DNA from 3 places in the Citrobacter sp. Marseille-Q6884 genome. Region 2 is predicted to be linked to each of the others. Evidence: predicted binding sites of a transcription regulator. Region 2 holds the regulator's gene; each other region holds the start of a gene.

Region 1 (9,975 bases), on a different contig from region 2:
CCACGTGTCCCGCCCTACTCTTCGAGTTCACAACACATGCACTTTTGTGTACGGGACTTTCACCCTGTATCGTGCGACTTTCCAGACGCTTCCACTAACACACATGCTGATTCAGACTCTGGGCTGCTCCCCGTTCGCTCGCCGCTACTGGGGGAATCTCGGTTGATTTCTTTTCCTCGGGGTACTTAGATGTTTCAGTTCCCCCGGTTCGCTTCATTACGCTATGTATTCACGTAATGATAGTGTGACGAATCACACTGGGTTTCCCCATTCGGAAATCGCCGGTTATAACGGTTCATATCACCTTACCGACGCTTATCGCAGATTAGCACGTCCTTCATCGCCTCTGACTGCCAGGGCATCCACCGTGTACGCTTAGTCGCTTAACCTCACAACCCGAAGATGTTTCTTTCGATTCATCATCGTGCTGCGAAAATTTGAGAGACTCGAACACACCATTTATCTGTTCTTATTACGGAGAACAGACACAGTGTGTCGTTTCAATTTTCAGCTTGATCCAGATTTTTAAAGAGCAAAACTTCTTAATGCACTCGGAAGTACATTCAGAAGTTCATCATTCATCAGACAATCTGTGTGGACACTACAAGGAACGGTTCTTTAAGGTAAGGAGGTGATCCAACCGCAGGTTCCCCTACGGTTACCTTGTTACGACTTCACCCCAGTCATGAATCACAAAGTGGTAAGCGCCCTCCCGAAGGTTAAGCTACCTACTTCTTTTGCAACCCACTCCCATGGTGTGACGGGCGGTGTGTACAAGGCCCGGGAACGTATTCACCGTGGCATTCTGATCCACGATTACTAGCGATTCCGACTTCATGGAGTCGAGTTGCAGACTCCAATCCGGACTACGACATACTTTATGAGGTCCGCTTGCTCTCGCGAGGTCGCTTCTCTTTGTATATGCCATTGTAGCACGTGTGTAGCCCTACTCGTAAGGGCCATGATGACTTGACGTCATCCCCACCTTCCTCCAGTTTATCACTGGCAGTCTCCTTTGAGTTCCCGACCGAATCGCTGGCAACAAAGGATAAGGGTTGCGCTCGTTGCGGGACTTAACCCAACATTTCACAACACGAGCTGACGACAGCCATGCAGCACCTGTCTCAGAGTTCCCGAAGGCACCAAAGCATCTCTGCTAAGTTCTCTGGATGTCAAGAGTAGGTAAGGTTCTTCGCGTTGCATCGAATTAAACCACATGCTCCACCGCTTGTGCGGGCCCCCGTCAATTCATTTGAGTTTTAACCTTGCGGCCGTACTCCCCAGGCGGTCTATTTAACGCGTTAGCTCCGGAAGCCACGCCTCAAGGGCACAACCTCCAAATAGACATCGTTTACAGCGTGGACTACCAGGGTATCTAATCCTGTTTGCTCCCCACGCTTTCGCACCTGAGCGTCAGTCTCTGTCCAGGGGGCCGCCTTCGCCACCGGTATTCCTCCAGATCTCTACGCATTTCACCGCTACACCTGGAATTCTACCCCCCTCTACAAGACTCTAGCCTGCCAGTTTCGAATGCAGTTCCCAGGTTGAGCCCGGGGATTTCACATCCGACTTGACAGACCGCCTGCGTGCGCTTTACGCCCAGTAATTCCGATTAACGCTTGCACCCTCCGTATTACCGCGGCTGCTGGCACGGAGTTAGCCGGTGCTTCTTCTGCGAGTAACGTCAATCACTAAGGTTATTAACCTTAATGCCTTCCTCCTCGCTGAAAGTACTTTACAACCCGAAGGCCTTCTTCATACACGCGGCATGGCTGCATCAGGCTTGCGCCCATTGTGCAATATTCCCCACTGCTGCCTCCCGTAGGAGTCTGGACCGTGTCTCAGTTCCAGTGTGGCTGGTCATCCTCTCAGACCAGCTAGGGATCGTCGCCTAGGTGAGCCGTTACCCCACCTACTAGCTAATCCCATCTGGGCACATCCGATGGCAAGAGGCCCGAAGGTCCCCCTCTTTGGTCTTGCGACGTTATGCGGTATTAGCTACCGTTTCCAGTAGTTATCCCCCTCCATCGGGCAGTTTCCCAGACATTACTCACCCGTCCGCCACTCGTCACCCAAGGAGCAAGCTCCTCTGTGCTACCGTTCGACTTGCATGTGTTAGGCCTGCCGCCAGCGTTCAATCTGAGCCATGATCAAACTCTTCAATTTAAGTTTGATGCTCGTGAATTAAACTTCGTAATGAATTACGTGTTCACTCAGAGACTTGGTATTCATTTTTCGTCTTGCGACGTTAAGAATCCGTATCATTGAGTGCCCACACAGATTGTCTGATAAATTGTTAAAGAGCAGGTGCGACGCGCTTTGGCGCTCTGTCGCGAGGTGGCGTATATTACGCTTTCCTCTTTCAGAGTCAACCCTGAATTTCAGGATTTTTCTCTTCAACCGAACCGGCTGTTTGTGTGAAGTGATTCACATCCGCCGTGTCGATGGAGGCGCATTATAGGGAGTTCTCCGGCGCCCGCAACCCTTAAATGACAGAAAAATGACTGACTGCTGCATTCCACAGCAAAACCCCGCCTTATACCCATTTACACACAGAGTTATCCACAAACATCCCGATCCTTTCTGCAATTCTCGCCCTGTAGATGCGATCTTCCACAGCATCAATTAAGGTCAACATTGAAAAATAAAAATTCGCGAGCGTTGCGCAAACGTTTTCGTTACAATGCTGCGGCAAAACAACGATACCCCGTAAGGGGCGTTAGCTGAGTTTTTATCCAAGAATTCAGCTAACGCTCTCTGTAATAGTCAAATCCAGGGGATTTACCATGCAACAACGTCGTCCAGTCCGCCGCGCTCTGCTCAGTGTTTCTGACAAAGCGGGTATTATCGAATTCGCTCAGGCACTTTCCGCACGTGGTGTGGAGCTGCTGTCTACAGGTGGTACCGCTCGCCTGTTAGCAGAGAAAGGCCTGCCAGTGACCGAAGTTTCCGATTACACCGGTTTCCCGGAAATGATGGATGGACGTGTGAAGACCCTGCATCCAAAAGTACACGGCGGCATTCTTGGTCGTCGCGGCCAGGATGACGGAATAATGGAACAGCACGGTATCGCGCCAATCGATATGGTGGTTGTTAACCTGTACCCGTTCGCCCAGACCGTAGCCCGTGAAGGCTGCTCGCTGGAAGATGCCGTCGAGAATATCGATATCGGCGGCCCGACCATGGTGCGCTCCGCTGCAAAGAATCACAAAGACGTTGCCATCGTGGTGAAGAGCAGCGACTACGACGCCATTATTAAAGAGATGGATGCCAACGACGGTTCTCTGACCCTCGACACCCGTTTTGACCTCGCGATCAAAGCCTTCGAACATACTGCCGCTTATGACAGCATGATTGCCAACTACTTCGGCAGCATGGTTCCGGCCTATCATGGCGAAAGCAAAGAAGCCGCTGGCCGTTTCCCGCGTACGCTTAACCTGAACTTCATTAAGAAGCAGGATATGCGCTACGGCGAGAACAGCCACCAGCAGGCTGCCTTCTATATAGAAGAGAATGTAAAAGAAGCCTCTGTCGCCACCGCGCAGCAGGTACAGGGCAAAGCGCTCTCCTATAACAATATCGCCGATACCGATGCAGCGCTGGAATGCGTGAAAGAGTTCAACGAGCCCGCGTGTGTGATCGTTAAACACGCCAACCCGTGCGGCGTGGCAGTAAGCACCTCGATTCTCGACGCCTATGACCGTGCGTACAAAACCGACCCAACTTCCGCATTCGGCGGCATCATCGCGTTCAACCGCGAGCTGGATGCAGGAACGGCGCAGGCCATCATCTCCCGTCAGTTTGTTGAAGTGATCATCGCCCCCTCCGCCACTGAAGACGCACTGAAAATTACTGCTGCCAAACAGAATGTTCGCGTCCTGACCTGTGGCCAGTGGGCACAGCGTGTACCGGGCCTGGATTTCAAACGCGTTAACGGTGGCCTGCTGGTTCAGGATCGTGACCTGGGTATGGTGACCGAAGGGGAACTGCGCGTGGTTTCCAAACGTCAGCCGACCGAACAGGAGCTGCGTGATGCGCTGTTCTGCTGGAAAGTCGCGAAGTTCGTAAAATCCAACGCCATTGTTTACGCCAAAGAGAACATGACCATTGGGATAGGCGCAGGCCAGATGAGCCGTGTTTACTCCGCGAAGATTGCCGGGATTAAAGCAGCGGACGAAGGCCTGGAAGTCAAAGGTTCTGCCATGGCCTCTGACGCCTTCTTCCCGTTCCGCGATGGTATTGATGCCGCTGCTGCTGTGGGTGTGAGCTGTGTTATCCAGCCAGGCGGTTCCATCCGTGATGATGAGGTGATTGCCGCCGCCGATGAACACGGTATTGCGATGATCTTTACCGATATGCGCCACTTCCGCCATTAATCCACGGAGCAGACGATGAAAGTATTAATTATTGGCAACGGCGGGCGCGAACACGCGCTGGCCTGGAAAGCCGCACAGTCACCGCGGGTTGAGACTGTTTTTGTTGCTCCGGGCAACGCGGGTACGGCACTGGAACCCACGCTACAAAACGTGGCGATCGCGGTTACCGATATTCCGGCACTGCTGAGCTTTGCCCAAAATGAGAAGATTGATCTGACCATCGTCGGACCGGAAGCACCGCTGGTGATAGGTGTCGTCGATGCTTTCCGTGCCGCCGGTCTGGCAATCTTTGGCCCAACCGAAGGTGCCGCACAGCTCGAAGGCTCCAAAGCCTTCACGAAAGATTTTCTCGCCCGTCATAACATCCCGACGGCGGAATACCAGAACTTCACCGAAATCGAACCTGCGCTGGCGTATCTGCGTGAGAAAGGCGCGCCAATCGTGATCAAGGCCGACGGTCTGGCTGCCGGAAAAGGCGTTATCGTGGCGATGACGCTGGCAGAAGCCGAAGCCGCCGTTCACGACATGCTGGCTGGCAACGCCTTTGGCGACGCAGGCCATCGTATCGTTATCGAAGAGTTCCTCGATGGTGAAGAGGCGAGCTTTATCGTAATGGTTGACGGCGAACACGTACTGCCGATGGCCACCAGCCAGGATCACAAACGTGTCGGCAATGGCGATACGGGACCGAACACCGGCGGTATGGGCGCTTACTCTCCTGCGCCGGTGGTGACGGACGACGTTCACCAGCGCACCATGGAACGGATCATCTGGCCAACCGTAAAAGGTATGGCGGCAGAAGGTAACACTTACACCGGCTTCCTGTACGCAGGTCTGATGATCGACAAGCAAGGTAACCCGAAAGTTATTGAGTTCAACTGCCGTTTTGGTGACCCGGAAACGCAGCCAATTATGCTGCGCATGAAATCGGATCTGGTGGAGCTGTGCCTCGCAGCCTGCGAAGGTAAGCTGGATGAGCAAACGTCCGAGTGGGACGAACGTGCTTCACTGGGCGTGGTTATCGCCGCAGGGGGCTATCCGGGTGATTACCGTACCGGCGATGTGATTCACGGCCTACCGCTGGAAAAGGTCGCTGACGGTAAGGTATTCCATGCCGGAACAAAGCTTGCCGATGACGATCGTGTACTCACTAACGGCGGCCGCGTCCTGTGCGCCACCGCTCTGGGGGATACCGTGGCCGAAGCGCAGAAACGCGCTTACGCCTTAATGACCGATATCCACTGGGATGGCAGCTTCAGCCGTAACGACATCGGCTGGCGCGCCATTGAGCGCGAGCAACGCTAACGCGAAATTTTCGCCAACAGCGTTTTACGCGTGATCCCTAATTGACGGGCGGCTTCGGTTTTGTTGCCGCCCGTTTTCTCCAGCGCCGCAAGAATCACCTCTTTTTCGACATCCACCAGCGGTTGGATCGCCAGACCGTTTTCGGCTTTTACTGGCGTCGCGGCAATCGCCATCGGCAACTCCCGTTCAGAAATGTACTCCCCCGTCAGCAAAACCACGGCTCGCTCAATGGCGTTTTCCAATTCGCGGATATTCCCTGGCCAATCGTAGTGGATGAGCAGATCCATTGCCTGCGGGGTAAAGCCTTTCACCATTTTGCGATTACGCTTTGCAAAACACTGTAGAAAGTGGTCGGCCAGTAGCGGAATATCTTCCCGACGCTGGCAAAGCGCGGGCATTTCAATGGTCACCACATTCAGGCGGTAGTAGAGATCCTGGCGAAAACGCCCGGCGCTAACTTCCTCTGCCAAATCGCGATGCGTTGCGGCTATCAACCGAACATCGACGGCAAGGGTCTGATTACTGCCCACTCGCTGAACTTCCCGCTCCTGGATCGCCCGCAGCAGGCGCACCTGCATCAACGGTGAAATATCACCAATTTCATCGAGAAATAACGTACCGCCATCAGCCTCAACAAAGCGCCCTTCCCGGCGTTTGTCGGCCCCGGTAAACGCCCCTTTTTCATGGCCAAACAACTCTGACTCCAGTAACGATTCGTTGAGCGCTGCACAATTCAGCGTTACCAGTGGTTTATCGCGACGCGGGCTGCTGGCATGGAGCGCACGCGCCACCAGCTCTTTTCCGGTACCGGAGTCACCATGAATCAGCACCGTTGCATCCGAAGGCGCCACCATCGCAATCTCACTGAGCAACTGTTGCATCGCCGGGCTTTTGCCAATCATGCCAAATTGCACCGCCGGTGCAGAAGGTGAATCAACGGTGCAGTCCCTTGTGTGCGCCAGCGACGTTTCCAGTGTCTCTTGCAGTTGATCAAAGTCCAGCGGCTTAATTAAATAGTCCTGCGCCCCGGCTTTAAGCACCTCCACCGCCGTCTCAACACTGGAAAATGCCGTCATAATCAAAATGGGGATCGCCGGATTCAGAGCTTTGATCTCTTTCAGCGTTTCGATGCCGTCCATCTCGGCCATACGCACGTCACACAGCACCAGATCAAAGACATGCTCACGCACCCGCTCCAGTGCCGCCCGACCGTTATAGGCCAGCGAGACGTCATAACCCCAACCACGAAGCAGCGCCTGTAAAATAGTGCAGTGGCTGATGTCATCATCAACAACCAAAATATCGATCTTTCTGCGCGTCATCCTTGCCAATCCCGTTGTTTCACTTTGGCCGATAGCCAAAGCGTAAAGACAGTGCCTTTACCCTCAACACTTGTCACCTGAATGGTTCCGCCGTGCTGCTCGATAATGTTTTGCACTACCGCCAGCCCCAGACCCGTACCATCCGCTTTCGTCGTAAAATAAGGCGTAAAAATCGCCTCCAGCTGTTCAGGCGCAATCCCCTTTCCGCTATCTGTCACCACAATTTTAACCCGATCGGCACTGCTTTCACTCGCTTCAACCGTGATCGTGCCCTGACGACCAATCGCATGGATAGCATTCAGATAGAGATTCAACAGAACCTGCGTGAGGCGGTCTGGATCGGCCTGAATCCCCGGTAATGCCGTATTTGCCGTAAACCGCAGCTGGATTTCCCGGTTCTGAGCATCCTGACTGACCAGATGCAGCGAGTGGGTGATGACCTCATTGAGATCCACCTTTTGTAACGTCAGATGCGCAGGCTTCACCAGCTCCAACAGTTCACTCACGACCCGATTTAAGCGATCGGCCTCTTTAGCCATCACCTGAGCCAGCTCATGGGCTTCTCCGCCCGCCGGTGTGCGCTCGGCAAAATACTTTGCTAACCCTTTAATGGAAGAAAGCGGATTGCGGATTTCATGCGCCACCCCTGCCGCCAGTTGCCCAAGAGCCATCAGCTTTTCTTTGCGCTTCATGGCCTCCTGCAACTCCCTGTATGAACGCTGATAGCGCTGATACCAGAAGAAGGTGAGCACGGTTGCCAGCAGCACAGCCGCCAGCGCTAAAAGAACAATCAGAGTATTGCGCCACTCTCTTGCCTGGGTCGCTGCAAGATCGCTGGCATCAAAGGCAATAAAAATGGTTTGCGCAGGCGTGTTCATGTGCTCGTCGTTATTATTACAACGCGCCATCCCATGCCTTCCCGGACCAAACATTGGCTGAAACTGGCGATAAATTTCCAGCGTCGGCGTTTTTTCGCCATCGTTTGTCGGGGTATCCATACGCCGCCAACGCTCCTGCTCTCCAGGATGCAACTGTCGCAACACATCCGGTGAATAGAGCGTTTTGCCGACCATCCCGGCATTGCTGTGGGTGATAATGACGCCATGCGCGTCCACAACGGCAAACCAAAGAACACCCGGCTGTACAGCCATCTCCTCCAACAGTGTTTGCTGCTGGGCATGATGCATCCGCATTCCCATGCCTACCCGCGTACCGGACTCCAGAGCACGGATCAGCACACTGCCTTTTTCCAGCAACGTTTGCCGGGCGGCGTCACTTTCCCGACCATAATCCCGAAGGGTCATGATAGAAAACCAGCCAACCAAAATCAGGACAGCCGCTAACAATAGTCTGCTGAGCCACTTTGCCGCCGTATCCTTATACAGATGCATACGCTTTCCCTTTACCCACGGTTTCCTTTCATCGTTTCAGTGACACAGCAGGAATCATGCCATTTTTCACCCCAGAGAACCCTGCCCTCCGGCACAAACCGCTAAAGGTAACGAGTAAAAATGACCCACCGCTCCTTTTTGGGCGAGTCATTTTTACCCGGTTTCTCCACGATTGTGCTCATCCAAAGCCCGTAGAATGCGGATTTCCTGTTTGGCACGGAAGATGCAAAAGAGAAAGTAAGCTAACCAACAGGAGAACGAACGATGAAACGGAATAATAAACTGGCGCTGGTTGTACTCTCGCTAATGGCCCTGGGCTCTACCCCGGCGCTGGCACAACATCACTGGGGATATGGTGATGGTATGCAACAACGTAACGGGACGCCAATGACCACCGAGCAGCAGGCAGCGGCCCAGAAAATCTATGATGATTACTATTCACAGACCAGCGCGTTACGCCAACAGCTGACCTCCAAACGGTATGAATACAACGCGTTATTAACGGCCAGTTCGCCGGACAGTGCAAAAATTAACGCAGTCGCAAAAGAGATGGCATCGCTGAATCAGTCACTGGACGAGCAGCGTGTTAAGCGCGATGTCGCGATGGCGCAAGCGGGCGTACCACGTGGAGCAGGAATGGGCTATGGCGGTTGCGGTGGTGGCGGTAACCATCGCGGTGGAGGTCATATGGGAATGGGCCACTGGTAAGCATTTTTGCCGGATGGCAACTTACAGGCCCGCGCTTCAGAACGTCTTCGCGGTAGGCTGCCAGTGACAGAAATCCTCATTGGCGACCAACAATAGCTGAGATCCTTCGGGCGCTTCCAGCCATGCCACGCTCACCTCAACTGACGAATGGCTCTGGCGGCGCTCAATATGGTTTATCGCCCACGATTCCAGGTCAGGCTTCAGTGTCTCGCCTTCGCAGGTTGTGATCGTGTTATTCCCATGCCAGCGTCCCTGACGCAACACAACACGCCCCTGACGCAGCGCATCGCTGGTCTGGCGGATTTGGTCGGCACGATAACGGTAAAGCGCAATTTGATCGCTGGAAAGCTGCTGCTTTTGCCCGTCAACGTCGCGCTGCATAAAACTCAGTTCGCCCCGGTCATCGAAGCGTATGCGAATATGCTCCGGCGGCTGGCTGTAAACATTGAGTTCTATCAGAGAAAGTGAATCACCCTGCCAGCGGTACTCACTGGTAGTGGTCGTGCCATGACGCCACGGACTGAATACGGAGAGCAGGTGAACATCGTCACCAGAATCTTTACGCCAGACGCGCACCGCCCCCTGATCGCCAACATAACCGCTGGCCGTAAACGGAGGAAGTTCGGAATGACGACTGCAGGCTGACAGCAACAGAACACCTGAAAGCCAAAGCGTATGACGCCAGATGGACAAAAGGGGCGAAACCGCCCCTTCGTTAAAACTGTTCACTGCCACGCGAATTACTTAACCGCGTCTTTCAGTGCTTTACCAGAAACAAATGCCGGTACGTTGGCTGCGGCGATTTTGATTTCTTTACCGGTCTGCGGGTTGCGGCCAGTACGCTCAGCGCGGTGGTTCACTTTGAAGGTACCG
Region 2 (9,975 bases):
ATGACGTTGCATTTCCACGTCGAGCCGTTTGAGGGAGCGAATCTGCAACCTGAAGCGCTTGCGTTTAACGGTATCGACCCGAGCAATCCGCTGCGTGGTGCGGTCAGTGAATACGACGCGTTGCATGCCATTTTCAAAATGGTGCGCAAAGGCATCAAAGACAGCGGTTGCAATCGGGCGATCATGGTGGCGCATAATGCCACCTTCGATCACAGCTTCATGATGGCAGCAGCTGAACGCGCATCTCTGAAACGTAACCCGTTTCACCCGTTCGTCACCTTTGATACCGCGGCACTCAGTGGGTTATCACTGGGTCAGACGGTTCTGTCGAAAGCGTGTCTGGCCGCGGGCATGGAATTTGATGGCACTCAGGCGCACTCAGCCCTGTATGACACAGAACGCACGGCGGTTCTGTTTTGCGAAATTGTTAACCGCTGGAAGCGACTTGGTGGTTGGCCGCTCCCTGTGCCTGAAGAGGCATAACGCGCCAATAATCAGGCATAAAAAAAGCGACCACTCTCAGGTCGCTTTTTTTTACTTCTGCTGATTATTCAGCATCTGGCTCTTCGGTTTTGTACTTCGCCGCAGTTTCTTTAATCAGCTGTTGCAGCTCACCGCGCTGGTACATTTCAATTAAAATGTCGCAACCGCCTACCAGCTCACCATCAACCCACAGCTGTGGGAAGGTTGGCCAGTTTGCATATTTCGGCAGCTCGGCGCGAATATCCGGGTTTTGCAGAATATCAACATAAGCAAAGCGTTCACCACAGGCGGACAGCGCCTGCACAGCCTGAGCGGAGAAACCGCAGCTTGGCAGTTTAGGAGAACCTTTCATGTACAGGAGAATCGGGTTTTCAGCGATCTGGCGCTGGATTTTTTCGATAGTGGTGCTCATTATCTTGCTTCCTTAAACTTCTTTTACGGCAGTAGTCTGACATTGTAACGGGTCAGGCAGGCAACGGAAAATAACATTTTCATTACGCCTTATTATTTTATCGCCTGTCGTTAAAAGTTGCATTCATAATCTCACTTACCCCCTTAAAGCGTGTGGATTTGCTTATCTGTTCATCAGTTCGGTCTTTTTTTGCTGTTTTTTTTTGCGGTCGGTAACGAAACACAGTTGTAAACGAAAAAAGCTATTAAGTTTCCCGTTTCTATAGATTAGAATCATCAAGTTTTGTAAATCACACGCAGGCACGATAGACCTGCCTTACCAGAGGACTGCTCAGTGGCGCGGATAAACCGAATCTCGATCACGCTCTGTGCTTTACTTTTTACGACACTGCCTTTTACGCCAATGGCTCATGCTTCCAAGCAAGCCCGGGCGACAACTACTGTTTCTCATTCCCTCAAAACGGTAGATAAAAAGAAAAGCTCAACAGCCAGTCAAAAAACAACAAAAACCAATCCAAAAACGGCAAAAAAAACCACCAGCAAAACCAGCAGTAAAATCGCTTCCTCATCCAAAAAACGCACCGCTACTCCGGCAAAGTCTACCAAAACCGCAAATCGACGTGGCAAAGTGGCGACAACGCAAACGGCAGCCGTTACCTGGACAGAGAAATGCACCCCGCGTAAAGGCCATAAACCGCGTTGTGTAAAAGTGAAAACGACAGCGCCGACGGCGCTTGCTGATGTGCATAAAGTGAAAGTTCAAAAAGCGACCAAGACCGCCATGTCTACCCTGATGAACCAGATCGGTAAGCCTTACCGCTGGGGGGGAACGTCGCCAAGAACCGGCTTTGATTGCAGTGGTCTGGTGTACTACGCGTACAAAGATCTGGTGAAATTTCGCATTCCACGTACCGCCAATGAAATGTACCACCTGCGTGACGCTGCGCCTATTGAACGCGGTGAGCTGAAAAACGGCGACCTGGTCTTCTTCCGTACACAGGGACGTGGCACCGCCGATCACGTTGGCGTCTATGTCGGCAATGGTAAATTTATCCAGTCACCGCGCAGTGGTCAGGAAATTCAAATCACCTCGCTGAGCGAAGATTACTGGCAGCGCCATTATGTTGGTGCTCGCCGCGTGATGACACCTAAAACAATTCGCTAAAAACTTACCCTACAGGAGATGCTGTAGGGTAAGTTCTTCTTTTGCATAACCTTTCAATTTGCTACCCTATCCTTACTCACAATGAGGCTATTGTGTGTACTCATATAAATAATAAGGAGAGAAGCAATGTCGTTCGAATTACCTGCATTACCGTATGCCAAAGATGCTCTGGTGCCGCACATTTCTGCTGAAACGCTGGAATACCACTATGGCAAACACCATCAAACCTACGTGACCAATCTGAACAATCTGATTAAAGGCACGGCGTTTGAAGGCAAATCACTGGAAGAGATCGTACGTAGCTCTGAAGGTGGTGTCTTTAATAACGCAGCTCAGGTATGGAACCACACGTTCTACTGGAACTGCCTGGCGCCAAACGCTGGCGGCGAACCGACCGGTAAACTGGCCGAAGCCATTGCAGCATCGTTTGGTAGCTTCGCGGATTTTAAAGCGCAATTCACCGATGCCGCTATCAAGAACTTCGGCTCTGGCTGGACCTGGCTGGTAAAAGGGGCTGATGGCAAACTGGCTATCGTTTCCACCTCTAACGCGGGTACGCCACTGACAACTGATGCGACGCCGCTGATGACCGTTGACGTATGGGAACACGCCTACTACATCGACTATCGCAATGCCCGTCCTGGCTACCTGGAACATTTCTGGGCGCTGGTTAACTGGGAATTTGTTGCGAAGAACTTCGCTGCGTAAATATGACAACGCAGAAGGGACTCCCTTCTGCGTTTTAGCGTGATTAGCTTGCGGCAGTACAGACTTCTTCGGGTTGTCTTCTCGCCGAAATAAAGACCAGCAATAAAGCCAGCCCTGCCACAATCGCCCCCATCACCGGAACAAAACTGTAGCCTAAGCCGCCAGAAATCACCGCACCGCCCGCGGCCGCACCCAGCGCATTCCCCAGATTAAATGCGCCAATATTGACTGATGAAGAGAGCCCTGGCGCTTCACTGGCAACGCGCATTACGCGCATCTGCAACGGCGGAACGACGGCAAACGTGGCCGCGCCCCACACCACCATACTGATGGCAGCGCCCAACTCGTTACGCGCCAGAAACGGAATCGCCAGCATAATAACCATCAGCAACAGCAAAAATCCTTTCAGCGTGCCATTCACCGAACGGTCCGCCAGTCGCCCACCCAGATAGTTACCGATGGAAAACCCGACGCCTATCAGCACCAGCATGCCGGTCACAAAGGCGGGGGTTGCATGGGTGATACTGTGCAACACCGGCGAAATGTAGGTATAGAGGGTGAACATCGCGCCGGCCCCCAGTACGGTGGTGAGAAGCGCGGATAACACTTGCGGGCGCAGTAATACGGCAAGTTCTTTGCGCACATCGGGCCGCTCTCCCGCCCCGCCTTTGGGGAGTGAGAAGAACAGACTGACCATCGCGATAACACCCAGACCGGCTGTCGCCATAAACGACATACGCCAGCCGATAGTTTCACCGAGCCAGGTCGCGGCAGGAACGCCGCCAATATTGGCAATGGTTAATCCCATAAACATGGTCGCGACTGCGCTGGCCTGCTTGTGCTTTGGCACAACACTTGCCGCCACAACGGAACCGAGCCCAAAAAACGCCCCATGGTTAAGACTGGTCAAGATACGCGACAACATAAGCGTGGTGTAGTCCGGCGATATTGCCGAAAGCACATTGCCCAGCGTAAAAATCGCCATCAGAAAAATGAGCGCATTGCGACGCGCACGATGCGAAAGCAGTAATGTCATCAGCGGCGCGCCAATCATCACCCCCACCGCGTAGGCGCTAATTAGCATCCCCGCCGCAGGAATGGAGACATCCACGCCCCTGGCGATGACGGGCAATAATCCCATAGGGGAAAATTCAGTCGTGCCAATACCAAACGCACCAATTGCCAGCGCCAATAAGGGATAATTTATTTTCATACATCGACTCCATAACGTCGAGCCGTGGCACGACACCCGATAAGAGTGCAAAAGCATGACATTGATCGCAAAAATAATAAAGTTAACAAAACTGCAAAAGACTTTTGCTTATTCGCAAACAATAGGAGGGAAAGACAAACAGGTGGGATGAGGGAGAGCGTTCTCCCTCGGGATAAATCAATGCAGTGCCGCGGTCAAACCACCCGCTACAATCAGACCCAGAACAATAATGGTGGTGACTAACGAAAATTTCAGATCGGTGCTCATCAAGTTTTCTCCTTTTTATTCCCACACAAAAAGTGATATTGCGCATTTTTGCACACTTGAACGCAAAAATCTCTCACGATTTATATTGATAACTGCTTTTAACTCTTCCCCTTTTCGTTAAGATCAGACAAAATTCGACGCTTACTTGATTAGCGTACCGGCCATTGACCCCTTTCTGACGTTCCGTGTCGTTTTCCCGGCGTGCCGCAACCCTGACGTTGTGGTCAGGGTGTTTAAAGGCAAACGTTTACCTGGAGTATTCTCAGGAGCTTAGGATATGGTCTGGAGTGAGATGTAATGGCAACAATTAAAGATGTAGCGAAGCGAGCAAACGTTTCCACTACAACCGTATCACACGTAATTAACAAGACGCGTTTTGTCGCGGAAGAAACCCGTAATGCTGTCTGGGCGGCGATTAAAGAGCTGCACTACTCCCCCAGCGCAGTAGCGCGCAGCCTGAAGGTGAATCACACCAAATCGATCGGCTTGCTGGCGACCAGTAGTGAAGCGGCCTACTTCGCTGAAATTATCGAAGCCGTCGAAAAAAATTGCTTCCAGAAAGGCTATACGCTGATTCTGGGCAACGCATGGAATAGCCTCGAAAAACAGCAGGCATATCTCTCCATGATGGCGCAAAAGCGCGTGGATGGCCTGCTGGTCATGTGCTCTGAGTACCCGGAGTCCCTGCTTTCCATGCTCGAAGAGTATCGCCATATTCCTATGGTCGTTATGGACTGGGGCGAGGCCAAAGCCGATTTTACCGATACCGTCATTGATAACGCCTTCGAAGGTGGTTATATGGCAGGTCGGTACCTGATTGAGCGCGGCCACCGTGAGATTGGCGTGATCCCTGGCCCGATGGAGCGCAACACCGGCGCGGGTCGTCTGGCTGGCTTTATGAAAGCCATGGAAGAAGCGCTGATTAAAGTGCCGGAAAACTGGATTGTCCAGGGCGATTTCGAGCCTGAATCAGGTTACCGCGCGATGCAGCAAATCCTCTCTCAGTCCCACCGTCCGACAGCGGTCTTTTGTGGCGGGGATATTATGGCCATGGGCGCGCTTTGCGCCGCTGACGAGATGGGTTTACGCGTTCCGCAGGATGTGTCGTTGATCGGTTACGATAACGTGCGCAACGCGCGCTTCTTCACGCCAGCATTGACCACCATTCATCAGCCAAAAGATTCACTCGGCGAAACGGCCTTTAACATGCTGTTAGACCGTATCGTGAATAAGCGCGAAGAGTCGCAGTCCATCGAGGTGCACCCGCGCCTGGTTGAACGTCGCTCCGTTGCTGACGGTCCGTTCCGCGATTATCGTCGTTAAGCGTACTATGCGGGAGTCTCTTCAGGCTCCCGCAACCACTCTTTATTCAGCGTTTCGCTATCCCCCAGATAATCCAACAGCCAGCTTAATGCCGGTGACATATCGTTTTGTTGCCAGGTCAGGCAACAGGCGGCATCAGGGAAGGGATTTTCAAGCTGTAACGCAACCCACTTGCCGCTATCGATCCACGGTTTCGCAAAATGCGTCGGCACCATACCCACACACAGCCCCGCCGATAAACAGGTCGCCGAAGATTCCCAGTCAGGCACCACAACGCGCTTTTGGTTATCAAGCAGCCAGGTGATTCGCTTCGGTAATGTGCGGGAGGTGTCTTCGCGCACCAACGACGGCCAGTTGCGCAACGTATCGTCACTGAGCGGTCCGGGAAGCGAGGCCAACGGATGATGACTTGCCACCACACAACTCCAGCTCAGCATTCCCATATCGCGAAACGTGTAACGTTCCCCCACCGGGATCGCCTGCGTGGCGCCGATAGCCAGTTCAACGCGACCATCAGAGAGTGCATCCCAGACGCCGTTAAACACCTCCTGGAACACCAGCAGTTCCACATCATCAAAGTGACGATAAAAATCCACAATCATTTGTCGGGTTCGTTCTGGCCGAACAATATTGTCTACCGCAATCGCCAACTGCCCTCGCCAGCCATTGGCGATTTGTTGACATTGCTGACGTGTGATCTGCATTTTTTTGATAACAGACCGACCCTCTTTTAAAAACCATACACCCGCAGGCGTTAATTCCACATCCCGATGACGTCGTTCGAAAAGCGGCACAGCAAGCCACTCTTCCAGTTGGCGCACGGTATAACTCACCGCGGAGGGTACACGGTGCAACTCCTGCGCAGCCGAACTAAAGCTTCCGTTACGCGCCACAGCATCAACCACTTCAAGTGAATATTCTGACCACATACTCTGCCTACAAAAAATTTGAAACCAGTAAACAAATATTAGCGTTTCACAGCGAGAATTACACTCACTACACTCTGCGGCACTGTATTACTGCTAAAAAGAGAAACAATTATGCAACCTGGAAAAGGGTTTTTAGTCTGGCTGGCCGGTCTTAGCGTGCTCGGCTTTCTGGCAACGGATATGTATTTGCCCGCCTTTGCTGCTATTCAGTCCGATCTGCAAACCCCTGCGTCTGCCGTCAGCGCCAGCCTGAGTCTGTTCTTAGCCGGTTTTGCCGTCGCGCAACTTCTGTGGGGGCCACTCTCCGACCGCTACGGTCGCAAGCCGATTTTGCTGCTGGGTTTATCCATCTTCGCGCTGGGAAGTCTGGGCATGTTATGGGTTGAAAACGCCACAGGTCTGTTGGTACTGCGCTTTATCCAGGCCGTTGGCGTCTGCGCCGCGTCGGTTATCTGGCAGGCACTGGTTACCGACTATTATCCGTCTCATAAAGTAAACCGTATCTTTGCCACGATTATGCCGCTGGTGGGCTTATCTCCTGCCCTCGCGCCATTATTAGGGAGCTGGATCCTGGTGCATTTTTCCTGGCAGGCCATTTTTGCCACGCTGTTTGCCATTACATTAATCCTGATGCTGCCCGCCCTGCGGTTAAAACCGACCTCTCAGGCGCGTGACGATAGTCAGGATAAATTGACGTTTGCGACCCTGTTACGTTCCCAAACATACCGCGGAAATGTACTGATTTATGCGGCCTGCTCCGCCAGTTTTTTTGCGTGGTTAACAGGTTCCCCCTTTATTCTGAGTGAAATGGGTTATAGCCCGGCAGTGATTGGCCTGAGCTATGTTCCACAGACGATCGCCTTTTTGATTGGTGGCTACGGCTGCCGTGCCGCGTTGCAAAAATGGCAGGGTCGTCAGCTGTTGCCGTGGTTACTCATCCTGTTCGCCGTGAGCGTCATTGCGACCTGGGCGACCGGCTTTATTCGCCACGTTTCACTGACCGAAATTTTGATCCCATTCTGTGTGATGGCCATCGCGAACGGGGCAATCTACCCGATCGTCGTCGCCCAGGCATTACGTCCGTTTCCGCAGGCAACAGGACGTGCAGCCGCGTTACAGAACACGCTGCAGCTCGGGTTATGCTTCCTGGCAAGCCTGGTGGTGTCGTGGTTAATCAGCACCCCGCTGCTGACGACCACCAGCGTCATGCTGGCAACGGTATTCCTGGCCGCGCTGGGCTACAAAATGCAGTCACAGCAAGAAAGTGATGATCTGACAGACGAAAGTGCGCATATTGCCCATGGTGAGTCGCACTAATCATTGTCGAGAACAATTAATTAGTCCGCTAACATTTTTCAGTTGAGTCGCTCAAAATTCAGGCTTATACTGATTTCCGGTTGTTAATAAAACGATAATTTTCTGTATTAACGGGAACATGAATGTTCCCGTTTCTCCACGGATGGCCTTTTCGGTAAGGGTTCCTCCCTTCCTCTGTTCTACGTCGGATTTTAGATTCGCGGATTAATTCCGTGAGATTTCTCACAAAGCCTAAAAAGCGTCTACGCTGTTTTAAGGTTCTGATCGCCGACCAGTGATGGAGAAGCTATGAGTTCATCGTGTATAGAAGATGTCAGCGTACCGGATGATGACTGGTACCGAATTACCAGTGAATTATTAAGCCGCGCAGGTATTACCATTAATGGCGCTGCGCCAGCCGATATTCGCGTTAAAAACCCCCATTTCTTTAAGCGCGTGCTACAAGATGGATCGCTGGGTTTAGGTGAGAGCTATATGGATGGCTGGTGGGAGTGCGACCGGCTGGATATGTTTTTTAATAATGTCTTACGCGCCAATCTTGAAAGCCAACTCCCCCGTCATTTTAAAGACACTTTGCGTATAGCAACGGCACGCCTTTTCAATTTACAAACCCAAAAACGTGCGTGGGTGGTCGGAAAAGAACACTACGATCTCGGCAACGATCTCTTCACTCGCATGCTCGACCCCTATATGCAATATTCTTGCGCCTACTGGAAAGAGGCCACAACCCTTGAGTCAGCCCAGCAAGCGAAGCTAAAAATGATTTGCGAAAAATTGCAGCTTAAGCCGGGAATGCGGGTACTCGATATTGGCTGCGGCTGGGGAGGCTTGTCACAGTTCATGGCGTCACAATACGGCGTCAGCGTGGTCGGCGTAACGATTTCTGCAGAGCAGCAGAAAATGGCGCAAGCACGCTGCGAAGGGCTGGACGTTACTATTTTGCTGCAGGACTATCGCGACCTGAACGATCAATTCGACCGCATTGTCTCCGTCGGGATGTTTGAACATGTCGGGCCGAAAAATTACAGCACCTATTTTAAAGTGGTCGATCGCAATTTGAAGCCAGACGGTCTCTTTTTGCTGCACAGCATCGGTTCCAGAAAAACCGACAACAATGTGGATCCGTGGATCAATAAATATATCTTCCCGAACGGCTGCTTGCCGTCGGTTCGCCAGATTGCGAAAGCCAGTGAGCCGCATTTTGTGATGGAAGACTGGCACAACTTTGGCGCAGATTACGACACCACGCTAATGGCCTGGCATGCGCGTTTTATGGCGACGTGGCCAGAAATTGCGGATAACTATACGGAGCGTTTTAAACGGATGTTCAGTTATTACCTGAACGCCTGTGCCGGTGCGTTCCGCGCCCGCGACATTCAGCTTTGGCAGGTACTTTTTTCACGCGGGGTCGAACACGGGCTGCGCGTTCCCCGCTAGGTCACTCATGCCCCCGCACACGACGGGGGCGATCATTTCGGCTTACGCCTCGTCCGTTAATTTACTGACTGCGCTTTCACGTGCCGCCAGCACACGCTCAACGGTATCGACAACCGCCTGCGTTTGAGGATCGATTTCGATATTCACCCGCGCACCCAGTTTTTTCTTGCCCAGCGTCGTGCGCTCTAGCGTTTCCGGGATTAAATGCACGCAAAAGCGCGTCGGCGTCACTTCACCCACCGTCAGGCTAATACCATCAATACCGATGAATCCTTTGTACAGGATATATTTCATCAGCGAGGGATCCTGAACCTTAAACCATATCTGACGGTTATTCTCGGAGGTCAGAATCTTCGACACTTCAGCGGTCGTCATAATATGACCGGACATTAAATGCCCACCGATCTCATCACTGAATTTGGCGGCACGCTCAACGTTGACCCAGTCACCGACCTTCAGGTCACCGAGATTGGTGATACGCAGCGTTTCTTTCATCAGGTCGAAGCTGATGTGGTTGCCGTTTATTTCCGTCACGGTCAGACAACACCCGTTATGTGCAACCGATGCGCCTGTCTCCAGCGCATCCAGCATGTATTCAGGTAACTCCACTACATGCGTGCGAAAATTAGGTTTTTCATCAATAGACACCAGTTTCGCGGTGCCCTGCACAATACCCGTAAACATACCCGTCACTCCTGAACTCAATTAATACATCTCTGCCC
Region 3 (9,975 bases), 1.4 Mb from region 2:
GCGCTGGTATCTTGTAATACGTTAGAAAAACGTGATGAAGAGAAGATACACAGTGTTGGCGGGCCTGAAAGTGTAGGCCAGCGTGTATAACTGACGATGCCGGAAACCATTGAGCGTACAGATTTTGCCTCTTCAGAAACGCTTTGGGCATACAAGGGTAATCCGGTCAGTAGCAGCGCCAGTAGAAGTATGAGTCGGTAAGAAAAGCTCATGAATAGGTACCTACCAGCGTTCGCTGTAATACGTCATAATACATTCGAAATTGTTTGCAATAAAATAACATTATTTTGCCAGGTCGTCATTATACGTGGCAGAGTAATATTGATGATTTAAGGTAAATCTTAATAATATAATTATGCTAACTTACTGTTTAATTTAGTCTTATTGACCCGACACCTTCGTTTTCTCCTTTTTGCCAGGCACTGTGTAACTCACTGACATTTTCGACTGTATCACAACTCAGCGGGAAGGTTTTTCCGGCCAGTCCCCTCGCATAGACAAAATCGCGCTGGCAGATTTTTCGTTGTCCTTCCACATAACCCTTAAGATATTCTCCTCGATCCACGTCGGGGTCATTGTAGTTTTCGGCAAGCATTTCATTATCTTTAACGGCATAGCCCGAAATCGCGTCTTCTATGCCTGCATCGTACCAGTCGGTACTGGTCCAGGTGGGGGCATGGGTATAGGGATCTATCTGACATCCGCTAAGAAGAAATAAAAATACGATACTGGTGAGTCGCTTCATTGCCTGGTCTCCCTGGTTTTTTTAAAGCATAGCGGATCCATAAACTAGCGTGTGTAAATTTAAGTGTACGATTGGTGGGTGATTAATTGGCTGGTAATTTAGTTGTGTAAATTAAAATTTACGGATTGTGGATTGAAATCTTTACCCGTTATGTTATCGTAATCACCTCCTCACTGAGGAATAACTATCGCAAACGAGCTAAACAGGATCACCATCATGCAAAAAGACGCGCTGAACAACGTACATATTACAGACGAACAGGTTCTGATGACCCCAGAGCAACTTAAAGCGGAATTCCCGTTGAGTCTTGCGCAGGAAGCGCAAATTGCCCAATCACGTAAAACCATTTCTGACATTATTGCGGGGCGCGATCCGCGTCTGCTGGTGGTGTGTGGCCCATGCTCAATTCACGATCCTGAAACTGCTCTGGAATACGCTCGTCGATTTAAATCCCTTGCCGAAGAGGTCAGCGATAGCCTCTATCTGGTGATGCGCGTCTATTTTGAAAAACCCCGTACCACCGTTGGCTGGAAAGGGTTGATCAACGATCCTCACATGGATGGCTCTTTTGATGTCGAAGCAGGTCTGAAAATTGCGCGTCAGCTGCTGCTTGAACTGGTGAATATGGGTCTGCCGCTGGCAACAGAAGCGTTAGATCCAAACAGCCCGCAATACCTGGGCGATCTGTTTAGTTGGTCAGCGATCGGCGCGCGTACGACGGAATCGCAGACGCACCGTGAAATGGCTTCCGGTTTGTCGATGCCTGTTGGCTTCAAAAACGGCACTGATGGCAGCCTGGCGACAGCCATTAACGCCATGCGTGCAGCGGCACAGTCACACCGTTTTGTGGGTATTAACCAGGCAGGGCAGGTTGCGCTGTTGCAAACTCAGGGCAACCCGGATGGACATGTGATTCTTCGCGGCGGTAAAGCGCCGAACTACAGCCCGGCAGACGTCGCACAGTGCGAAAAAGAGATGGAACAGGCGGGACTCCGTCCATCACTGATGGTAGATTGCAGTCATGGTAACTCCAATAAAGATTACCGTCGTCAGCCTGCCGTGGCCGAGTCAGTGGTTGCACAAATCAAAGATGGCAACCGTTCAATCATCGGTTTGATGATTGAAAGTAATATTCACGAAGGCAATCAGTCTTCCGAGCAGCCACGCAGTGAAATGAAATACGGCGTGTCCGTAACAGACGCCTGCATTAGCTGGGAAATGACGGATGCATTGCTACGTGAGATTAGTAAAGATTTAAACGGCCAGCTGTCGGCGCGTGTAGCATAAGAGGTTGGTTATGGTTGCTGAATTGACCGCATTGCGCGATCAAATTGATGAAGTGGATAAGGCGCTGCTGGATTTACTGGCACGCCGCCTGGAGCTGGTTGCCGAAGTTGGTGAGGTGAAAAGCCGCTTTGGGTTACCTATCTACGTGCCGGAGCGGGAGGCATCTATGCTGGCTTCCCGTCGCGCGGAAGCCGAAGCGCTCGGGGTGCCGCCAGATCTGATTGAAGATGTATTGCGTCGTGTTATGCGCGAATCCTACTCCAGTGAGAATGACAAAGGCTTTAAAACGCTCTGTCCTTCTTTGCGACCGGTAGTGATCGTCGGTGGCGGTGGGCAGATGGGACGGTTGTTCGAAAAGATGCTCACGCTGTCCGGTTATCAGGTGCGCATTCTCGAACAGCAGGATTGGGATCGCGCGCAGGAAATCGTTGCTGATGCCGGCATGGTGATCGTCAGCGTACCGATCCACGTCACTGAGCAGGTCATCGCAAAGTTACCGCGTTTACCTGCCGACTGTATTCTGGTCGATCTGGCTTCGGTAAAAAACGGCCCGCTTCAGGCGATGCTGGCGGCGCACGACGGTCCGGTCGTTGGGTTACACCCGATGTTTGGCCCGGACAGCGGCAGCCTGGCAAAGCAGGTAGTTGTGTGGTGTGACGGACGTCAGCCGGAAGCGTATCAATGGTTCCTGGAACAAATTCAGGTCTGGGGCGCGAGGCTGCACCGGATTAGCGCGGTTGAGCACGACCAGAATATGGCGTTTATTCAGGCGCTGCGTCACTTTGCGACATTCGCTTACGGGCTGCATCTGGCAGAAGAGAATGTTCAACTGGAACAGTTGCTGGCGCTCTCTTCGCCGATCTACCGTCTTGAACTGGCGATGGTCGGGCGTCTGTTTGCCCAGGATCCGCAGCTCTATGCCGACATTATTATGTCGTCCGAGAGTAACCTTGCGCTGATCAAACGTTATTACAAACGTTTTGGCGAGGCGATTGGTTTACTGGAGCAGGGGGACAAACAGGCCTTTATCGACAGTTTCCGTAAGGTGGAGCACTGGTTTGGCGATTATGCGAAACGCTTCCAGAGTGAAAGCCGTACGCTGTTGCGCCAGGCTAACGACAGCCGCCAATAAGTCACATGCCGGATGGCGTAACGCCCTCCGGCATTGTCACACGTCAGCTCGGATCGACCGGCACCACGTTCTCACTGGGGTAGCAGCCCAGCACTTTCATCGAACGCGTAATCTCACCCAATTCCTTCAATGCTTTTTGCATCTCAGGTGATTCCAGGTTGGCCTGGATATCAAGATAAAACATCTCTTCCCATGGGTTGCCATGGATCGGGCGTGACTCCAGTTTAGTCATAATCAGATTATGGTTACGCAGGACCAGCAGCGCCTCTACTAATGCGCCTGCCTGTTGTCCGGTGGCCATCAGCAGCGTGGTTTTCGCCGGAACCTGGTCGGAAACATTGATTGCCTTACGGGCAAGCACTACAAAGCGGGTAATGTTTAGCGTCTGATTGGCTTCAATATGTTCGAGAACCTGCAAACCATGCAGTACGCCGCCCGCTTCACTGCCCAGAGCCGCTACGCGCGGGGAGTTAGCCTGCGCGACCTTCTCCATTGCAGCTGAGGTGCTCTCGGTATACTCAATTTTCCAGTGTGGATAGCGGTTCAGGAATTTGCTGCACTGCTGGAAGGGCTGGGGATGGCTATATACCGTTTCAATGCTGTCCAGATCGGTGGTTCCTGACACCAGTACACAGTGGTCGATGGTAATGGTCATCTCCCCGACGATAGAAAGACTGGTGTGTTGCAGCAGGTCGTAAACGTCGTTAATTGCACCGGAACTGGTATTTTCAATCGGCACGACGGCGTAGTCGGCCTGGCCGGTTTCAACCTGATTAAATATATCGGCAAATTTCGCGCACCCGCTTTCAATAAATTGCTCAAAATGGCGTGCGGCGTACTGACGTGCGGCGAGGTGAGAATATGAGCCTTTAGGCCCCAGGAAGGCAACGCGGGCAGAGTGCGGGTTGATCTTGTTCAGATGTTGCTGAAGGAGCGCCTGCTGGGTGAGAACGGAGTCTTCGATAATGAGCTGGAACAGTCGGGTAATGTAGTGCGCATCCAGATGATGCGTTTTACCCAACTGAATCAGTCTGTCCAGCAGGTCGCGTTCACGGTCGATATCGCGTACCGGACGATGAGAAAGCAGCTTAGCTTTACCCACTTCGACGGCCAGCCCACGTCGCTCGGCCAACAAAGCCAGTAATTTTTCATCCAGCGTGCTGATCTTTTCGCGCAGCGCCAGTAACGGATTTTCCGATGTCATAGTGTTGCCTTTCTTGTTATCAATAAAAAAGGCCCCCCGTTGTGGGAGGCCTTATTGTTCGTCTTCGCATTCTTTATCACACGACGAAACGCCTCCCATTCAGGGGAAGGTAAAAAAGAATGCGAAGAAGAACGGGACAAGTTTCATGTAATTTTCCTTTGGCTACCTCAGTAAAGTACCCGTACTGTTTTCACCCTGTCAACAAAAAACGCGCCCGAAGGCGCGTTGGCGATACACTCAATGTAAGGGACTACTCTTCTTCTGCTTCGACGAAGTTGGCGTCTTTTACTGAAGTTGTTGCACGACGGGCTTCGCCTTTGTGCTGCACTTTATTGAGCTGCCGTTCCAGCTTGTTGATCAAATCGTTAATTGCGGTGTACATATCTTCGTGTTTTGCACTGGCAACCAGATGTCCGTTCGGTGTGTTGATGGTGGCATCAGCAATGAAACCCTGTGGCTCCTTAGACAGAATGATATGTGGATTAATCAGATGAGTTTGCCATTTATCCAGTTTGGCGAGACGGTCTGCGACATGCTGGCGAATTGCCGGAGTAATTTCCATTTGTTTACTGGTAATGTTCATTGTCATAAATTTTACCTCTTGTCTTTCCCGTCTTGGTGATTCCAGCATACCGTTCTTAATGTCAAAATGTGTGATGTAAATCACATTATTCTGTCGCTTTTTGTCAAGAAAACCTTTTTGTGAGGCACCGCAGGAACAGGCGATATTTAACTTGAGGAATACCGGAAAGCAGGCCATATTTGATGGGATGCGTTGCAGCTAAACCGCTTCAGTTGCGGCGTCAACGGATAAAAAAACGGCAGCCAGAGGGCTGCCGTTTTGCATTCTGTCTGATAGCAATCAGGTATTGCTGTTGTTGGCGGCAATAATTTTCGCCACTTTTTCCGCCTGTGCATTCATCTGCATCTGGCGATAGGCGTTTTCCATCAACGGCAGAGCATTACGCGTTGCTTCTGTGTCCGGGAAGTCACGCAGCATACCTTCTACACGGTTCACGACAGCAACCCATGCGCCACGAGCAGTGTAGTATTCCGCGACGGAGTACTCATACTTCGCCAGGCGATTCTTCAGGAATACCAGACGCTTGGTGGCATCCGTCGTGTACTGACTGTTTGGATATCCACGCACCAGTTTGGAAAAGTCATTAAACGCAGCTCGGGCGTGCTGTGGATCGCGATCGCTGCGATCAACACCAAAGAATCCTTGCAGTGCGCTGTCATCCAACGCCATATTGGTCAGGCCACGCATATACATGACATAATCAATGTTAGGATGAGTCGGGTTCAGACGAATAAAACGATCGATGGCAGCCTGAGCAAGTGGCAGATCGGCGTTTTTGTAGTAGGCGTAGATGAGATCTAATTGCACCTGCTGAGAATACGGTCCAAATGGATAGCGGTTATCCAACGCTTCCAATTGCGTTATTGCCTGTTTCCAGTTACCGTCCTGCAGCTTTTGCTGAGCAGTCGCGTAGATTTCATTTGGCGGATTATCGGGCACCTCTTCCTTTGAACCAGAGCAACCCGCCAAAAACAGGCTCAACGTGGCTGCTGCCACCAGATATTTCATGCGCGTCATGACGTTTTGACTTTCCTCAAAATGTTTTACGGGAGATTCTCTGTTCCTGCTCCCGGTTAAGACCAGCTACAATAGCACACTATATTAAACGGCAAAGCCGTAAAACCCAACGTTAAACAAAGAAGCAGTTTATGGCACAACGAGTAGAACTCACCGCAACAGTCTTTGAAAATCAGCTCGGTCAACGCTTAGATCAGGCTTTGGCCGAATTGTTCCCTGATTATTCGCGTTCACGCATAAAAGAATGGATCCTCGACCAGCGCGTGCTGGTAAATGGTCAACTTTGCGATAAACCGAAAGAAAAAGTGTTGGGCGGAGAGCGTGTCTCCATCAATGCTGAAATTGATGAAGAAATACGTTTTGAAGCTCAGGATATCCCGCTGGATATCGTATACGAAGATGACGATATTCTTGTCATCAACAAGCCTCGTGACCTCGTAGTGCATCCAGGTGCGGGTAATCCTGATGGCACGGTTCTGAATGCGTTACTGCATTACTACCCGCCAATCGCGGATGTTCCTCGTGCCGGTATTGTGCATCGTCTGGATAAAGACACCACGGGGTTGATGGTTGTGGCAAAAACGGTGCCAGCGCAAACGCGTCTGGTGGAGTCGTTACAGTTACGTGAAATCACCCGCGAATATGAAGCAGTGGCGATTGGTCATATGACCGCAGGAGGGACGGTTGAGGAGCCGATTAGCCGTCATCCGACCAAACGTACTCACATGGCCGTGCACCCAATGGGTAAACCGGCGGTGACGCATTACCGCATCATGGAACACTTCCGTGTGCACACGCGTCTGCGGCTGCGTCTGGAAACCGGACGTACGCACCAGATCCGCGTGCACATGGCGCATATCACCCATCCGCTGGTGGGTGATCAGGTCTACGGCGGCCGTCCGCGCCCACCGAAAGGCGCTTCAGACGCGTTTATTTCTACACTGCGTAAGTTCGATCGCCAGGCTCTGCACGCAACGATGCTGCGTCTGTATCATCCAATCTCCGGTATTGAAATGGAATGGCATGCACCGATTCCGCAAGATATGGTTGAGTTGATTGAAGTTATGCGCGCTGATTTCGAAGAGCATAAGGATGATATTGCCTGGCTATGAGTAAGCTAATTGTCCCGCAGTGGCCCCTGCCGAAAGGCGTCGCGGCCTGCAGTTCTACGCGTATTGGCGGTGTGAGTCTGCCGCCTTATGATTCTCTGAATCTGGGAGCGCATTGTGGCGATAACCCGGAGCACGTTGAAGAGAACCGCAAGCGGCTATTTGCTGCGGGCAACTTACCGTCGAAACCCGTCTGGCTCGAGCAGGTGCACGGTAAGGACGTCCTGAAACTCAGCGGTGGACCTTACCTGTCTAAACGTGCGGATGCGTCCTGGAGCAATACACCCGGTACTGTGTGTGCGGTGATGACCGCAGACTGTCTGCCCGTCCTTTTTTGTAATCGTGCGGGAACCGAAGTCGCAGCTGCTCATGCGGGCTGGCGCGGGTTATGTGAAGGCGTACTGGAAGAAACGGTGGCGTGCTTTACCGATAAGCCTGAAAACATTATTGCCTGGTTAGGTCCGGCAATTGGCCCGAGCGCGTTTGAAGTTGGCGCGGAAGTCCGCGAAGCCTTCATGGCAAAAGATCCGCAAGCGGACAGCGCTTTTACACCGCGCGGTGTAAAATACCTGGCCAACATCTATCAGCTTGCACGTCAGCGTCTGGCCAATCTCGGGGTTACTGACATTTACGGTGGTGACCGTTGCACCTTCAGCGAAAGTGAGACTTTCTTCTCTTATCGCCGCGACAATACCACGGGTCGTATGGCAAGTTTTATTTGGCTGATATAACCTAAAGAATCAAGACGATCCGGTACGTGTAATTTTCTTTTCACATAATTCAGGTCATTCACCTTGAATAATTGAGGGATGACCTCATTTAATCTCCAGTAGCAATTTTGACCTGTTATGGGAGGAGTTATGCGTCTGGATCGTCTTACTAATAAATTCCAGCTTGCTCTTGCCGATGCCCAGTCACTCGCATTGGGGCACGACAACCAATTCATCGAACCACTTCACTTAATGAGCGCCTTGCTGAATCAGGAAGGGGGATCGGTTCGTCCTTTGTTAACGTCCGCTGGCATTAATGCTGGCCAGTTACGCACGGCTATTGATCAGGCATTGAGCCGTTTACCGCAGGTCGAAGGTACCGGCGGTGATGTGCAGCCTTCTCAGGAGCTGGTACGTGTTCTGAACCTTTGCGACAAGCTGGCGCAAAAGCGTGGGGACAACTTTATTTCGTCAGAACTGTTCGTTCTGGCAGCGCTTGAGTCGCGCGGTACGCTGACCGATTTATTAAAATCAGCGGGGGCGACCACCGCCAATATCACTCAGGCAATTGAACAGATGCGTGGAGGTGAAAGCGTGAATGACCAGGGGGCTGAAGACCAACGTCAGGCCTTGAAAAAATATACCGTTGATCTGACTGAGCGTGCCGAACAGGGCAAGCTCGATCCGGTTATTGGCCGTGATGAAGAAATCCGCCGTACCATTCAGGTGCTGCAACGCCGTACTAAAAACAACCCGGTATTGATTGGTGAGCCGGGTGTCGGTAAGACAGCTATCGTTGAAGGATTGGCTCAGCGAATCATTAACGGTGAAGTACCGGAAGGTTTAAAAGGTCGTCGCGTACTGGCGCTGGATATGGGCGCGCTGGTGGCCGGGGCGAAATATCGCGGTGAATTTGAAGAACGTTTAAAAGGTGTGCTGAACGATCTTTCGAAACAGGAAGGTAATGTCATCCTGTTTATCGATGAACTGCATACCATGGTGGGCGCGGGTAAAGCCGATGGCGCAATGGACGCCGGGAACATGCTGAAACCCGCACTGGCGCGCGGGGAATTACACTGTGTCGGCGCCACAACGCTTGATGAATATCGCCAGTACATCGAAAAAGATGCGGCACTGGAGCGTCGTTTCCAGAAAGTGTTCGTGGCAGAGCCTTCAGTAGAAGATACCATCGCCATCCTGCGTGGTTTGAAAGAGCGTTATGAGCTGCACCACCACGTGCAGATTACTGACCCGGCGATTGTTGCGGCAGCGACGCTGTCTCACCGTTACATTGCTGACCGCCAGTTACCGGACAAAGCCATCGACCTGATCGATGAAGCCGCATCCAGCATTCGTATGCAGATTGACTCGAAGCCGGAAGAACTTGACCGGCTTGATCGCCGCATCATCCAGTTGAAGCTGGAGCAGCAGGCGTTAATGAAAGAGTCTGATGAGGCAAGTAAAAAACGTCTTGAGATGCTCAACGAAGAGTTGGACGACAAAGAGCGTCAGTATTCTGAGTTAGAAGAAGAGTGGAAAGCGGAGAAAGCCTCACTCTCCGGTACGCAAACCATCAAGGCTGAACTGGAGCAGGCGAAAATCGCTATCGAGCAGGCTCGCCGTGTTGGCGACCTGGCGCGAATGTCTGAGCTGCAGTACGGCAAAATTCCTGAGCTGGAAAAGCAACTGGAAGCAGCCACACAGTCCGAAGGCAAAACGATGCGTCTGTTGCGTAATAAGGTTACCGACGCGGAAATTGCCGAGGTACTGGCGCGCTGGACCGGCATTCCGGTTGCGCGCATGCTGGAAGGCGAGCGCGAAAAACTGCTGCGTATGGAACAAGAACTGCATAGCCGTGTGATTGGGCAGAATGAAGCCGTCGAGGCTGTTTCTAACGCTATTCGTCGTAGCCGTGCGGGCTTGTCTGACCCGAATCGTCCAATTGGTTCGTTCCTGTTCCTTGGACCTACCGGGGTAGGTAAAACCGAACTGTGCAAAGCGCTGGCAAACTTTATGTTCGACAGTGACGATGCCATGGTGCGTATCGATATGTCCGAGTTTATGGAGAAACACTCCGTGTCTCGTCTGGTTGGTGCGCCTCCGGGATATGTCGGCTATGAAGAGGGGGGATACCTGACGGAAGCCGTTCGTCGTCGTCCTTATTCGGTCATTTTGCTGGATGAAGTTG

What was found. The regulator PurR, encoded in region 2, represses purine synthesis genes. The targets are predictions, from matches to a motif close to CANGCAAACGTTTGCNTG.
Region 1: the regulator PurR is predicted to act here: its motif matches at 2,663-2,680, upstream of purH (bifunctional phosphoribosylaminoimidazolecarboxamide formyltransferase/IMP cyclohydrolase).
Region 3: the regulator PurR is predicted to act here: its motif matches at 5,056-5,073, upstream of raiA (ribosome-associated translation inhibitor RaiA).

The regions. Positions count from the first base shown of each region.
Region 1 is NZ_CAMDRE010000001.1:1,391,702-1,401,676, reverse strand. Features, by position in the region: rRNA gene N7268_RS06685 (23S ribosomal RNA) at 1-389, opposite strand, end outside; rRNA gene N7268_RS06680 (16S ribosomal RNA) at 625-2,166, opposite strand; gene purH (bifunctional phosphoribosylaminoimidazolecarboxamide formyltransferase/IMP cyclohydrolase) at 2,787-4,376, shown strand; gene purD (phosphoribosylamine--glycine ligase) at 4,392-5,681, shown strand; gene zraR (sigma-54-dependent response regulator transcription factor ZraR) at 5,678-7,003, opposite strand; gene zraS (two-component system sensor histidine kinase ZraS) at 7,000-8,394, opposite strand; gene zraP (zinc resistance sensor/chaperone ZraP) at 8,659-9,102, shown strand; gene N7268_RS06650 (DUF1481 domain-containing protein) at 9,139-9,831, opposite strand; gene hupA (nucleoid-associated protein HU-alpha) at 9,843-9,975, opposite strand, start outside.
Region 2 is NZ_CAMDRE010000002.1:1,495,279-1,505,253, forward strand. Features, by position in the region: gene rnt (ribonuclease T) at 1-483, shown strand, start outside; gene grxD (monothiol glutaredoxin 4) at 548-895, opposite strand; gene N7268_RS22305 (C40 family peptidase) at 1,229-2,059, shown strand; gene sodB (superoxide dismutase [Fe]) at 2,186-2,767, shown strand; gene N7268_RS22315 (MFS transporter) at 2,811-3,980, opposite strand; gene cydH (cytochrome bd-I accessory subunit CydH) at 4,158-4,247, opposite strand; gene purR (HTH-type transcriptional repressor PurR) at 4,545-5,570, shown strand; gene punR (DNA-binding transcriptional activator PunR) at 5,576-6,499, opposite strand; gene punC (purine nucleoside transporter PunC) at 6,611-7,816, shown strand; gene cfa (cyclopropane fatty acyl phospholipid synthase) at 8,105-9,253, shown strand; gene N7268_RS22345 (riboflavin synthase subunit alpha) at 9,296-9,937, opposite strand.
Region 3 is NZ_CAMDRE010000002.1:116,863-126,837, forward strand. Features, by position in the region: gene N7268_RS15590 (YfiR family protein) at 1-212, opposite strand, end outside; gene N7268_RS15595 (DUF2799 domain-containing protein) at 371-745, opposite strand; gene aroF (3-deoxy-7-phosphoheptulonate synthase) at 962-2,032, shown strand; gene tyrA (bifunctional chorismate mutase/prephenate dehydrogenase) at 2,043-3,164, shown strand; gene pheA (bifunctional chorismate mutase/prephenate dehydratase) at 3,208-4,368, opposite strand; Phe leader region at 4,391-4,516, opposite strand; gene pheL (pheA operon leader peptide PheL) at 4,468-4,515, opposite strand; gene raiA (ribosome-associated translation inhibitor RaiA) at 4,619-4,957, opposite strand; gene bamD (outer membrane protein assembly factor BamD) at 5,231-5,968, opposite strand; gene rluD (23S rRNA pseudouridine(1911/1915/1917) synthase RluD) at 6,100-7,080, shown strand; gene yfiH (purine nucleoside phosphorylase YfiH) at 7,077-7,808, shown strand; gene clpB (ATP-dependent chaperone ClpB) at 7,938-9,975, shown strand, end outside.